Regions from separate parts of the Thioalkalivibrio sp. ALE11 genome, predicted to be linked through region 2. Evidence: predicted binding sites of a transcription regulator. Region 2 holds the regulator's gene; each other region holds the start of a gene.
What was found. Region 2 encodes FliA, which starts transcription of late flagellar genes. Its sites were predicted from a motif close to GCTAAAGTTNNNNNNNNNNCNGCCGATA; they were not measured.

Region 1 (3,186 bases), on a different contig from region 2:
CCTGCTCACCGGCCCGGGCCGCCTCGATGGCCGCGTTCAGCGCCAGCAGATTGGTCTGATCGGCGATGTCCCCGATCACCTCCAGCACCTTGTTGATCTGCTCGGCGTCGGTCGACAGCCGCTCGATCACTTCGGCGGTGTTGTCCACCTGCGAGGTCAGATGGTTGATCGACTGCACCGTCTGCTGCACCAACTCGCGCCCGGCGTTGGCATCCTGGTCGGTGGTCTGCGCCGCGGTGGCCGCATCCGAGGCGTTGCGCGCAACCTCGGCCACCGTCGCGGTCATCTCGTTCATCGCGGTGGCCACCTGGTCGACCTCGTCCTTCTGCCGCGTGACCTGACCGTTGGTCTGTTCGCTGGTCGCGGACAGCTCATTGGCCGCAGCCGCCACCTGATCGCCACCGGCGGCGACTTCCTTGACCAGGTCCTGGATCTTGCCCACGAAGCGGTTGAACGCCGCCGCCAGATCTCCCAGCTCGTTGTTGCCGTCGGCCTCGAGCCGGCGCGTCAGGTCTCCGTCGCCGGACGCGATGTCATCCAGACGCGTGACGGTCTGGCGCAGCGGCCGCACGATGCTGCGCGACAGCAGCCAGGCCAGCAGCAGGCCGAGACCGATGGCGACCACGCCCACCGCCACCACGGTGGTGGTGGCATTGCGGGCCATCGCCACGTATTCGCTGCGATCGACCATCAGCTCCAGCACGCCCACCGGCTCACCGGAGAAATCCTCCACAGGACGTCCGACCACGGCCATCGGGCGGCCGTCGTGGCGAACGTTGCGGATCATCTCCTCGCCATCGAGGATGCGCCGCATCTCCTCCCGACTGAAGGTCGAATCGCCATTGATGGTTCCGGCAAAGACCTCGAAACCGGCATCACGATCGAGGTGTACCGCCACGGGTGATCCGGTTTCTTCGGTGAAGGACTCGAAGAAGGCGTCATCGAAGGCCATGCCGAATTCCAGCGAGCCGATGTGCTCGTTCTGGTAGGACACCGGCACCATCCCGCGGATCCCGATGCCGAACGGGCCTTCTTCCAGCCCGGTGATCGGCTGCCGATTGCGGTTCACCTCCAGGATCGTCTGGCGCACGTCCGACAGGTCGTCGCCGTAGTTGTCGGGACTGTGGGTACGCAGGAAGGAGGTCGCCGGCGGCGTATGGAAGTGATACTGGCGCACGTCGTGCTCGTCGCGCAGCTGGCCATATCCCGGCTCGGTCAGTTCCAGCAGGCGCTCACGATCCCCCTCGGCGAACGCCTGCTGAATCACCGGGATCTCGGCGATGGCCCGCGCCATCGACTCGCCCCGTTCGGCTTCCTGTTCCAGCTGGCGGATCAGCAGCCCGCTCAGGTCGTTCAGCTCCCGTTGCTCCGCGCGATCGGCCATCGTGCCGAGGCTGTTCATCACGACGACCAGCGTGAGCACCACGACCGCCACCACAACGATGGTGACGCCGCCCATCAAGCGCGTTCCGATACGGATATTCCTGAGCATGGCTTTCCCTCTTTTGGTGTTCCGGCATTCTGATCAATGCGCATTCCGCCGGGCCCTGCCCGGCCGGATGGCCAAATCAGCATACCCTCACATACTAACGGCGGCCGTCCGGAAACCTTGATCCGAATCGGCCGCCGTCACGAAAACCCATCCTCCGGCACGGGGCACAACACCCCGGCCGGCAGGACCCACGGTCAGACACGGAAGCGCCCGGTGCGCTCCTGCTGCGCCGAGGCCAGCTTCGACAGCTCCTCCGAGGCGTTGGCGATCTGCTGCGATCCGGCCACGGTCTCGTCCAGCACCTGAGTGATGTTGGAGACGTTGCGGTTGATCTCCTCGGCCACCGAGGACTGCTCTTCGGCCGCGCTGGCGATCTGCGTGTTCATGTCCGAGATGCTGCTGATGGACTGCGTGATCGACTGCAGCGACTGCCCCGCATCGTTGACCTGTTCCACGCTGGAATGCGCCTGTCGACGGCCGTCCTCCATGGCCTTCACCGCGTCGCGCGTGCCGTTCTGCACCCGCTCGATCATCCCCTGGATCTCCTGGGTCGAATCCTGGGTCCGGCTCGCCAGGGTCCGCACCTCGTCGGCCACCACCGCGAAGCCGCGGCCCTGCTCGCCGGCCCGCGCCGCCTCGATGGCCGCGTTCAGCGCCAGCAGGTTGGTCTGATCGGCGATGTCCCCGATCACCTCCAGCACCTTGTTGATCTCCTCGGCATCGGTCGACAGCCGCTCGATCACCTGCGCGGTGTTCTCCACCTGGGTGGACAGGGTGTTGATCGCACTGACGGTCTGTTCCACCAGCTCCCGACCGTGGGTCGCATCCTTGTCCGTGCTCTGTGCGGCTTCCGCCGCCTCGGTGGCGTTGCGGGCGACCTCGGCCACGGTCGCGGTCATCTCGTTCATGGCCGTGGCGACCTGGTCGATCTCGGATTGCTGGCGGCCGACCTGTTCGTTGGTCTGCTCGCTGGTCGCGGACAGCTCGTTGGCTGCGGCCGCCACCTGGTCGCCGCCGGCGGCAACTTCCTTCACCAGCTCGTGGATCTTGCCCACAAAACGGTTGAACGCCGCCGCCAGATCCCCCAGCTCGTTGTTGCCGTCGGCCTCCAGCCGGCGCGTCAGGTCCCCGTCGCCGGACGCGATGTCGTCCAGACGCTCGACCGTATCGCGCAGCGGCCGCACGATACTGCGCGACAGCAACCAGGCCAGCAGGAGGCCGAGGCCGATGGCGGCCACGCCCACGCCCACCACGGTAGCCGTGGCATTGCGGGCCATCGCCACGTAATCGCTGCGATCGACCATCAGCTCCAGCACGCCCACCGGCTCGCCGGAGAAGTCTTCCACCGGACGCCCGACGACCGCCATCGGACGACCGTCGTGCTCGGTCCGGCGCACCAGTTCCTCACCGCCGGCAATCCGCTCCATTTCCTCACGGTTGAAGGTCGAGTCGCCGTTGATGGTGCTGCCGAAGGCCTCGAAGGTCCCGTCGCGCTGCAGGTAGAGGGCCACCGGGGCTTCCGTATCCGCCGTAAAGTCCTCGAAGAAGGCATCGTCGAACGCCATGCCGAATTCCAGCGATCCGATATGTTCACCTTCGTGGGAGACCGGGACGATGCCGCGGATGCCCAGGCCGGCCACCCCTTCCTCGAGCCCGGAGATCGGCCGGCGGTCGCGGTTGGTATCGACCACGGT
Region 2 (3,186 bases):
AAGGGGATCCCGGGACGGACCCTAGAACCCCAGGCTCGACAGCAGATCGTCCACCTCGTCCTGTCCTTGAACGACATCCGTGCCGGAATCTTGAGTGTGGGGCACCGCGGGTCCATGCCCGCGGCGGTCCTCCTCGCGCGCGGTTTGTTCCGCCTCCGGGGCCTGTTCGGCCGCCGCCCGGGCATCCTTCTCCAGGCGCCCGGAAGACAGGCGGATCAGCGAGACCAGGCTTTCCTCCAGGTCCGTGACCAGACGGATGACCCGCCGGATCACCTGCCCGGTGAGATCCTGGTAGCTCTGTGCCATCAGGACCTGCGACAGCAACCGGCGCAGTTCTTCGGTGTCCTTGCCGGTCTGCTCGAAAAACGCATCGAGTTCGCGCGCGAACTCGCGGAATTCCTCCACCGACAGTTCGCGGTTGCGGAACCGGGTCCATTTCTCGGTGAGTTCCGCGGCGCGCCCGGCGAACGCCTCGGCAATCGGCAGGGACGATTCCACCGCATTCAGGGTTTCGTGCGTGGCCTGTTCGGTCTGGGTCACCACGTAACTCAGACGCTCGCGCGCATCCGGAATCTCGTCCTGTGCCAGCTCGACCAGACGCGAATCGCCCCGGAAGCTCTCCAGGGCCTCGTGCAGTTCGCGGGTCAGCTTGCCCAGTTCGTCGAACAGTTCGCGCTCGTAAGGCCGCGCGAGCTCCTGGATCAGGCGGCGCGAAGCCTCCTCGTCACCGCCTTCCAGAGCGCCCACCAGCTCCCGCGCCAGTGCGAGCCGGTCTTCCCCGGAGGCATTCTCTTGTTCGGTCATCGGGTCTCTCTTGCCGTGTCAGCCGGTCGCGGTATTCAGCCTTGAGCTTCAATACGTTCGAAGATCTTTTCGATCTTCTCCTTGAGCGTCTCGGCCGTGAAGGGCTTCACAATGTAACCGTTCACGCCGGCCTCTGCCGCCTCCACGATCTGATCGCGCTTGGCTTCGGCCGTGACCATCAGCACCGGCAACGATTTCAGCCGCTCGTCCTTGCGCACCTCGCGCAGGAGGTCGATGCCCGGCATGTTGGGCATGTTCCAGTCGGTGATCAGAAAATCGAAGTCGCCGTTCTGCAGCATCGGCAGGGCGGTGCTCCCGTCGTCGGCCTCCATGGTGTTGTTGAAGCCAAGATCCCGCAGGAGATTCTTGATGATGCGCCGCATCGTGGAGAAGTCGTCCACGATCAGGATTTTCATACCCTTGTCCACAGTTCGCTCCGGGAATGTGTTTGAACCTTAGAATATCTGCAGGGACTCGACGTCTTCGAGCCACGAGCCCAGACGCGCCCGCAGACGGTGCACCGCCTGGCTGCGGATCTGGCTGACGCGCGATTCGGTCACGTCCAGCACGGCACCGATCTCGCGCAGGTTGAGTTCTTCGGTGTAGTACAGGTTGAGCACCAGTCGTTCACGCTCGGGCAGATCGCCCAGTGCGCCGGCCAGTTCCTCGCGGAACTCCCCGGCCTCGATGCGCCGCGACGGGGACTGCTCCTGCCCTTCCAGCACGCGATCCGCCTCGCCCTCCGGGCCGCCCACCTCGTCCAGCGCGAACAGATGGGCACCGGCGTGATCATCCAGCATCTGGTAGTAGGTTTCCACCGGGACGCCCAGCTCCTCGGCGATCTCCGGGGCGCGGGCGGCGCGGCCCTCGCGGGCCTCCACCGTCTGCATCGCCTCGGAGATCCGCCGGCTGTTGCGGTGCACCGAGCGCGGCGTCCAGTCGCTGCGACGCAGCTCGTCGATCATCGCCCCGCGGATGCGGATCCCGGCGTAGGTGGCGAAGGTCGCCCCCTGGCCGCCTTCGAACTGCCGCGCGGCCTCGATCAGCCCCACCATGCCCGCCTGCACCAGGTCATCCACCTGCACCGAGGCCGGCAGCCGGGCCATCAGGTGATGGGCGATCCGATTCACCAGCTCGACGTGGTCCGCGACCAGCTGATCCGGTCCTCCGGTCCCCGCCCGGGCGTATCCCGAAAGTCTGTTCTTTGGCGTGTTCATGCGCTTTGCAGCATCCTCTCGACGAAGAATCCAACCCCCCCGCTGGCGCCGCGGGCCACCGGCCAGCCGTCGACCTTGCGCGCGAGCTCGAGGAACGCCCGTCCCGCCGGGCTGCCCGGAGACTGCTGCACCACCGGCGCCCGTTTCTGCACCGCCTGGCGCAGGGCATCATCCAGCGGAATCACGCCCACCAGATCCAGTATGACCTCCGGCAGATAGGTGGAACAAACCGCCTGCAGCTTCTGCATCACCCGTTCCGCGCCGGCACGGCCCTGCACCATGTTCGCGACCACGCGGAACCGGTTCACGCCATGATCCCGATGCAGGACCTTGATCAGCGCATAGGCGTCGGTCATCGATGCCGGCTCGTCGGTGACCACCACCAGGGTCTCCTGCACGGCCTGACAGAAACTGGTCACCGACTCCTGCAACCCGGCGGCGGTATCCACCACCAGCACGTCCAGCGGTCGTGTATACATGCTGAAGGCCTGGATCAGGCCGTGATGTTCCGGCCGGCTCAGGTTGGCCATGGTCGCGATCCCGGACGCGGAAGGCACCACACGGATTCCCTCCGGGCCCTCGATGATCACGTCCTCCAGATCCTCGACGTCCCCGGTCACCAGGTCGTGCAGCGTCCGCTGCGGACGCAGGCCCAGCAGCACATCGACGTTCGCGAGCCCCAGGTCCGCATCGAACAGCATGACCTCGCGTCCCAGACGGGCCAGTCCGACCGACAGGTTGACCGAGACATTGGTCTTGCCGACCCCGCCCTTGCCCGAGGCCACCGCGACCACCTTCAGGGGCTTAGTGTTGTGTGACATGACGTCCCTTCAGCACCGGTTGAATCATTTCCAGCGGGGCGGGTTCCTCGCCCGCGGCCGGCTCGTCCGCGGATCGCGGCCGCCGGGCCTCGCGTTCCGTCGCCTGGCGCCGCCGCCAGGCCTGCATCGCCTCGTCGACCCAGGCATCGGCCGCCCCGTGTTCGGGTTCCTCCTGCAGCGCCAGGCGGGTCAGATGTCCGGTATCCACGCGATGGAAATCCTCGGCGATGCGCTGGCCGTCGCTCATGAATGCGACACCCAGCGGCTGGTCCAGCAGCACCGAAAGCACCTCCCCCAGCTGTTCCGCCTCGTCCAGCTTGGTCAGCACCAGGGCCGAGGGTTCC
Region 3 (3,186 bases), on a different contig from region 2:
GCTGTATGCCTCCAAGCTTGTACAGATGTGTCCCGAGGACCCCGCGAGTTACAACCGGCTCGCCAGCGTGCTTCTCATAAGGGGGCGTTATGAAGCGGCGGGAGCCGCATTGCGCGAGGCCCTGAGGCTCGATCCAGACCAGCTGGCGCTGTACAACTATGCCCGCGTTTTGCAGGCATATGGCCGCTGGGACGAGGCGGCAGAGATCCTCGAGTCACTGGTCGGCGTGGCTCCCTACAGGCCGAACATCTGGTTTTCCTATGCCCATTCCCGGCATTTTCCCGCCGATTCTTCCCCGCGCCGGGACCTCGAAAAGGTGATTCGCAAGGGAAAGTTCAGCCTCCACGATCAGGGGCATCTACACTTCTCTCTGGCAAAGCTTCACAAGGATGCAGGGGATGTGGAACAGGCGTTCGCGGCCTTCGAAAAGGGCAACGACCTGCGGGCCAGGTCGATCCAGAAGCAGGTCGACGGCATTCGGGAGGGTCGGATTCTCCAGACGGTCGGGACCCGGGAAGCGGTCTTCACGGAAGAATGGAAACGCGGCCTCGATGGCCCGGAAGTATCCCCGCGGCCGTTGAGCGTGATCCTGGGCGCGCCCCGTTCCGGCAAATCGCTGCTGGAGGGGGCGCTGTCCGCGCATTCGCGGACCCGCCACTATGGCGAACTCGGAGGGGTGCAGGAACTCCTCGCGGAGTTGCCCAGAGAGGTACGCAACAGATACCCCCTGTTCATTCGGGAACTCGGCAGCGAGGCCCTGGGAAGGCTCCGCGCCCGCATGGATTCGATCTGGGGCGAGGCCGTGGACGACCAGGTGGGTGCCTACGTGCTGACCAACCCGAGCAACGTCTGGCACGTGGGCACCCTGATGGCGTTGAACCCCGATACGCGCGTCGTTTTCTGTGAGCGGGACCCGGTGGACAACGCGATGGCCATCTACATGCGTTGGTTCGCGCGAGCCATGCCGTATGCCTGGGCCATCGATACAATCGCGGAATACATTCTGGCTTACCGTCGGCTTGTAGATCACTGGGAGGCACTTTTCCCGGACCGTGTGGAACGCGTGCGCTACGAAGACTATCTGCAGGCACCGGATACCCATGCTTCCAGAATTCTGCGCTTCCATGGGTTTGACTGGGAGTCGGAATGCGCGGATTCCGCCGGCGAATCGGTGGATCCGGCGCGCGTGGGCATGGCAGGAAGCTCGGAGCGCCGCAGCCGCGTGAACCCGGAGTTCGCACGTATTGGAGACGAATTTGCGGCCTACCGGCCTGCCTTCGAGCGCGCGGTTGAAGAAGCACGCGAACGCGTGTCCGAGTACGAGTTCCCACGAACCACAAACGTTCGTGTGACCGTTGGTGGGGCGAGCCCCCGCGGGGAACAGTGACGGGCGCAAGACCTGAGTATCGAGCGGACATCCGGCGGTGTCGAGCCCGCGAACCGAAGGAAAACGGCTCCATGCCCTAAAGACCCCGGGGTGACGGTCGTTAAGGGAATCGAAGGCGGCATGAGGCCGCCCAGGGATTGCCTCAGCCGGCCCGGCCGGCACTCAAGTTCCGGAGGAAGCAAACATGTCTCAGGTCATCAACACCAACGTTCTTTCGCTGAATGCCCAGCGCAATCTGAACCAGACCCAGGGTGATCTCGCCCAGTCGCTGGAGCGCCTGTCGTCCGGCCTGCGCATCAACAGCGCCAAGGACGACGCGGCCGGTCTCGCGATCTCGGAGCGGTTCACCACGCAGATCAACGGCCTCAATCAGGCGGTGCGCAACTCGAATGACGGCATCTCGTTCGCACAGACGGCCGAGGGTGCGCTGGACACCATTGGTGATGCACTGCAGCGGGCGCGGCAGCTGGCCGTGCAGTCGGCGAACGACACCAACTCGGCGTCGGACCGTCAGGCGATCAACGACGAGGTCCAGCAGCTGATGGAGGAAGTGAGCCGAGTGGCCAACTCCGCGGAGTTCAACGGTGGTCGGATCCTGGATGGCACGGTGGAGGACCTGTTCTTCCAGGTGGGCGCGAACCAGGGTCAGACTATTGCCGTGGACGGGGTGGATGCCCGGACCTCCGAGCTGGGAGCAACCGAGGTGGTTGGTTCCGGTGGCCTTACGCAGGAACAGATCGCCCAGATCGATGAGGTGGATGGATTCAGCGGGCCATTCGAAGACATTACCATCAGCAGTGACGATTTCGACGACATTCAGGTCCAGCTATCGGGTGATGATACTCCGGGCGGGGAGGTCGAGCCTGCCGCAACTCTTGAGGATGCGGTCCGCATGATCAATGCAGCCATCACGGAAGCCGCGTCCGCCGGAGACGAAAATGCCAAAGACGTCGCGGATGCCGATCTGGAAGCCGCGCTGAGGGTCAAGAACGACGGTACCACCACGATCGCGATCACCTCGCGTCTGGGCACCGAGAATCTGGATGTGACGGATGGCAATGTGGACGTTGACGGAGCTCCGGTAGCACTTTTCGATGATGATGGTGGCGCAGACGTCACCCTGAACGATGTCGACGTGGTGACTCGTGAGACGGCGACCCAGTCCATCGGTGCTTTCGACGGCGCCTTGACCAAGGTCAACTCGCTGCGTGCGGAGCTGGGTGCGGTGCAGACACGTTTCGAGAGCACGATCGCGAACCTGGAGATCGGTTCGGAGAACCTGTCGGATGCGCGTTCGCGGATCCGGGACGCGGACTTCGCGGCAGAGACCGCCGAACTGTCCCGGGCGCAGGTGCTGCAGCAGGCCGGGACCACGGTGCTTTCGCAGGCGAATGCGGTGCCGCAGAACGTGCTGGGTCTGCTGCAGTAAGGCTTCGGTTTCCTCCGGGCCCGTGCTGCGGGCCATCCCAGGGCCCGCCCCGAGTGATCGGGGCGGGCCTTTTTGCGTTTTTTGGGGGGGGCTTACGTCGAGGCCGGTGGTTCGCGCGAGAGCGCGGCCCCACAGGGTATGGCTTGGTCCGGGCGTGGCGGTTTTTGCCGCGGTGGCAATGGGGCGGAAATTTTTTGCCGTTGGGGGTTAAAGGTTGCCGGAGGGTGGTCGTTAAGGGGTGTGAGAGGCAATCCCGAACCCATCGTTGCCGCCGGAACGGCAATGACAGGCCGGCAAGCAAAGCGAGCGAAACAAGGAGGGCGTCATGTCCCAGGTCATCAACACCAACGTGCTGTCGCTGAACGCGCAG
Region 4 (3,186 bases), on a different contig from region 2:
TCCGTGGATTCATGCGTACGCGACGCGAGGGCCCGTACTTCGTCGGCCACCACCGCGAACCCACGTCCCGCCTCTCCGGCACGCGCGGCCTCGATCGCGGCGTTCAGCGCCAGCAGATTGGTCTGTTCGGCGATCTCCTGGATCACCTGCAGTACCTTGCCGATGCTCTCCGAATCCTGCTCGACCCGCTGGATTGCCTCCGCGGCGCGATGCACCTCGGAGGCCAGCTGCTCGATCCCGGTTACGGTCCGCTGCACCACCTCCTGGCCACTGCGCGTGGATTCCAGCGAGCGGTGCGCCGCCTCGGTCGCCGATTGCGAGTTGCGGGCCACGTCCTGGGCCGTGGCGCTCATCTCGTTCATCGAGGTGGCCACCTGCTCGATCTCCCGACGCTGACGATCCCCGCCTTCGCGCGTGCGGTCGGACACGTTCGAGACCTCTTCGGCCGCCGAAGTCAGCTGCCCGCTGGAACCGACCACTGCGCCGATCAGGGAGCGGAACTGTTCCATCACGTCGTTGAACGCCCGGGCCGCACGCCCGACCTCGTCATCGCCGTGCACGTCCAGCCGCCGGGTCAGATCGCCCCCGCCCCCGGCGATGTCACGCAACCCTTCCGTCATCTCGGCCAGGGGCCGCGTGACGAAACGCCGGATGAACAGAAAGATCGCACCCAGCAGCGGCAGGCTGACCAGGATCGCGAAGCCGAACAGCTGGATCCCGAAATTCGTCGCCCCCTCGTGCACCTCGGTCATGTCGAGACGCATGGAAGTGGCCCCGAGAACCTCGCCTTCCTCCGCGACCCCGTGACAGGTCATGCAGTTGCGCCCCAGGTAGTCGCGCTCATTGCGGATCGGCATGACCACGCGGAGCTCGTCCGTCTCGCGGTCCACGCTGACGAACGATTCGCCACCGGCGAGGACCTCGCGCTCGATTTCATCACGGGGGGCGCTTTCTTCCGTCCCCTCACCCCACTGCTCGATCACGCCGTCGCCGCGCACGGCACGGAGATCCCGCACATTGCCCATTTCCTGGATCTGTTCCATGAACTCGTGACGCTGGTCCATGGTGCCGGTGATCATCAGGGTCGTCAGTCCGGCCCAGGTCATCTCGTGCAGGCTGCCGGCAAAATGCCCGGCCTGCTCCTGTGCGGTGTCACGCTGCTCCAGCACCGCCCATCCGATCATGCCGGACCAGACGAAGACCAGGATCAGCCAGATGACGCCGAGCAGCCTCAGCCAGATGGGAAGATCGTACAGGCGACGCAGCATGCGGTACCCCGAGGTCATGGATTGCGGGCGCCCGGACTCACCGGCGCCTCCATCCGGGTTTTCGGCCGTTCGGCCCCAACCTTGAATGCCCGAAGGGAGCGCCGAACCCCCCGGCAGGCACCCCACAAACGAAAAGGCCCGCCAGCATAAAGGCCGGCGGGCCTGCAATCGAAGATGGAGGCTGGGCCCGGAATCGAACCGAGGTACGCGGATTTGCAGTCCGCTGCATCACCACTCTGCCACCCAGCCGGGGCAAGGCTTGTTCGACGGTCTTGGATGCCGCCGAAACAGAAAGCCCCGGCGGTGCCGGGGCTTCGGGAAATCGTTTGGAGCGGGAAACGAGATTCGAACTCGCGACCCCAACCTTGGCAAGGTTGTGCTCTACCAGCTGAGCTATTCCCGCCCGTCGACAAATGCGTATTCTACAGACAGCGCCGGCTTCGTCAACACCGGATCCGAAAAATTCGTTCAGGCGTCCCGGGCCGCGGCCAGCATGTACTGCACCATGGACACCAGCGTCAGCACCGCCGCCAGATACAGCAGCCATTCCCCGATCAGGAACAGCGACAGTCCCGCCACCGGCTCGGCCCACAGCAGCAGAAAGATGGCCACCATCTGGGCACTGGTCTTGAACTTGCCGATCCAGGAAACCGCCACCTTCGCGCTGGTCCCGACTTCGGCCATCCATTCCCGCAGTGCCGAGATCGCGATCTCGCGACCGATGATCACGATCGCGGCCAGCGCCAGCCCCACACCGGGGTTGTAGTCCACCACCAGCACCAGCGCGGCAGCGACGATCAGCTTGTCCGCCACCGGATCGAGAAAGGCGCCGAAGCGGCTGGTCACCGACCAGCGCCGGGCCAGATAACCGTCCAGCCAGTCGGTCACCGCAGCCAGCGCAAAGATGATGGCCGCCACGATCCCCGCCGCCGGCATCGGCAGCGCATAGAAGGCCCCGATCATCAGTGGGATCATCACGATACGCGACCAGGTCAGCCAGGTGGGGAGTCGTGGAAACATGTCGGATCAGGCCTCGTGGAACTGGTCGTAGATCGCCTGCGCCAGGCGACGATTGATGCCGGGCACCTTGGCCAGCTCGTCGACCCCCGCGCGGGAGACCCCGCGCAGCCCGCCAAAGTGCTTGAGCAACGCAGTGCGACGCTTAGGCCCCAGCCCGCGAATCGACTCGAGGGTGGACTCCTTGCGCGCCTTCGCCCGCCGCGCCCGATGACCGCTGATCGCGAAACGATGGGCCTCGTCACGGATCTGCTGAATCAGGTGCAGTGCACTCGAATGGGGCGGCAGTATAGAAGGCGCCTCCACCCCGCTCAACACCAGGGTTTCCATGCCGGGCCGGCGTTCTTCGCCCTTGGCCACCCCGACCACCCGGATGTGATCCAGCCCCAGATCGGCCAGCACGTTCAGGGCCTGGGTGACCTGCCCCTTGCCCCCGTCGATGAACAGGATGTCCGGTTCCCAGCCCTCGCCCTTTTTCAGGCGCGCGAAACGGCGACTGAGCGCCTGGTGCATCGCGGCATAGTCATCGCCCGGCTCGATCCCTTCAATGTTGAAGCGCCGGTAATCGGACTTGATCGGCCCTTCCGGCCCGAACACCACGCAGGACGCCACGGTGCCCTCGCCGCGGGTGTGCGAGATGTCGAAGCATTCCATGCGCCGCGGCGGCGCCTCCAGTTCGAGCTCTGCGGTGAGCGCATCCAGGCGCGCGGTCTGCCCGGCCTGACTGGCCAACCGGGTCTTCAGGGCCTGCTCGGCATTGCGCTGCGCCATGTCGACCCAGCGTGCGCGTTCGCCCCGCAGCGACCACGCCAGCCGCACGCGTGCCCCGCGGCGCTCGCCAAGCAGGGTTTCGAGGGCCTCGGCCCCCTCGGGTTCATGCGACAGCAGCACCTGCGGCGGG

Region 1: the regulator FliA is predicted to act here: its motif matches at 1,588-1,615, upstream of F620_RS0106650 (methyl-accepting chemotaxis protein).
Region 3: the regulator FliA is predicted to act here: its motif matches at 1,463-1,490, upstream of F620_RS0114040 (flagellin).
Region 4: the regulator FliA is predicted to act here: its motif matches at 1,328-1,355, upstream of F620_RS0109130 (methyl-accepting chemotaxis protein).

Annotation. Positions count from the first base shown of each region.
Region 1 is NZ_KB906167.1:228,980-232,165, reverse strand. Features, by position in the region: gene F620_RS0106650 (methyl-accepting chemotaxis protein) at 1-1,492, opposite strand, end outside; gene F620_RS0106645 (methyl-accepting chemotaxis protein) at 1,687-3,186, opposite strand, start outside.
Region 2 is NZ_KB906168.1:49,374-52,559, forward strand. Features, by position in the region: gene F620_RS0107105 (protein phosphatase CheZ) at 22-804, opposite strand; gene F620_RS0107110 (chemotaxis response regulator CheY) at 840-1,220, opposite strand; gene F620_RS0107115 (RNA polymerase sigma factor FliA) at 1,260-2,021, opposite strand; gene F620_RS0107120 (MinD/ParA family protein) at 2,018-2,842, opposite strand; gene flhF (flagellar biosynthesis protein FlhF) at 2,826-3,186, opposite strand, start outside.
Region 3 is NZ_KB906205.1:386-3,571, forward strand. Features, by position in the region: gene F620_RS0114035 (sulfotransferase) at 1-1,387, shown strand, start outside; gene F620_RS0114040 (flagellin) at 1,572-2,816, shown strand; partial or broken gene F620_RS15425 (flagellin) at 3,142-3,186, shown strand, end outside.
Region 4 is NZ_KB906170.1:71,069-74,254, forward strand. Features, by position in the region: gene F620_RS0109130 (methyl-accepting chemotaxis protein) at 1-1,268, opposite strand, end outside; tRNA gene F620_RS0109135 (tRNA-Cys) at 1,444-1,517, opposite strand; tRNA gene F620_RS0109140 (tRNA-Gly) at 1,596-1,671, opposite strand; gene pgsA (CDP-diacylglycerol--glycerol-3-phosphate 3-phosphatidyltransferase) at 1,737-2,288, opposite strand; gene uvrC (excinuclease ABC subunit UvrC) at 2,295-3,186, opposite strand, start outside.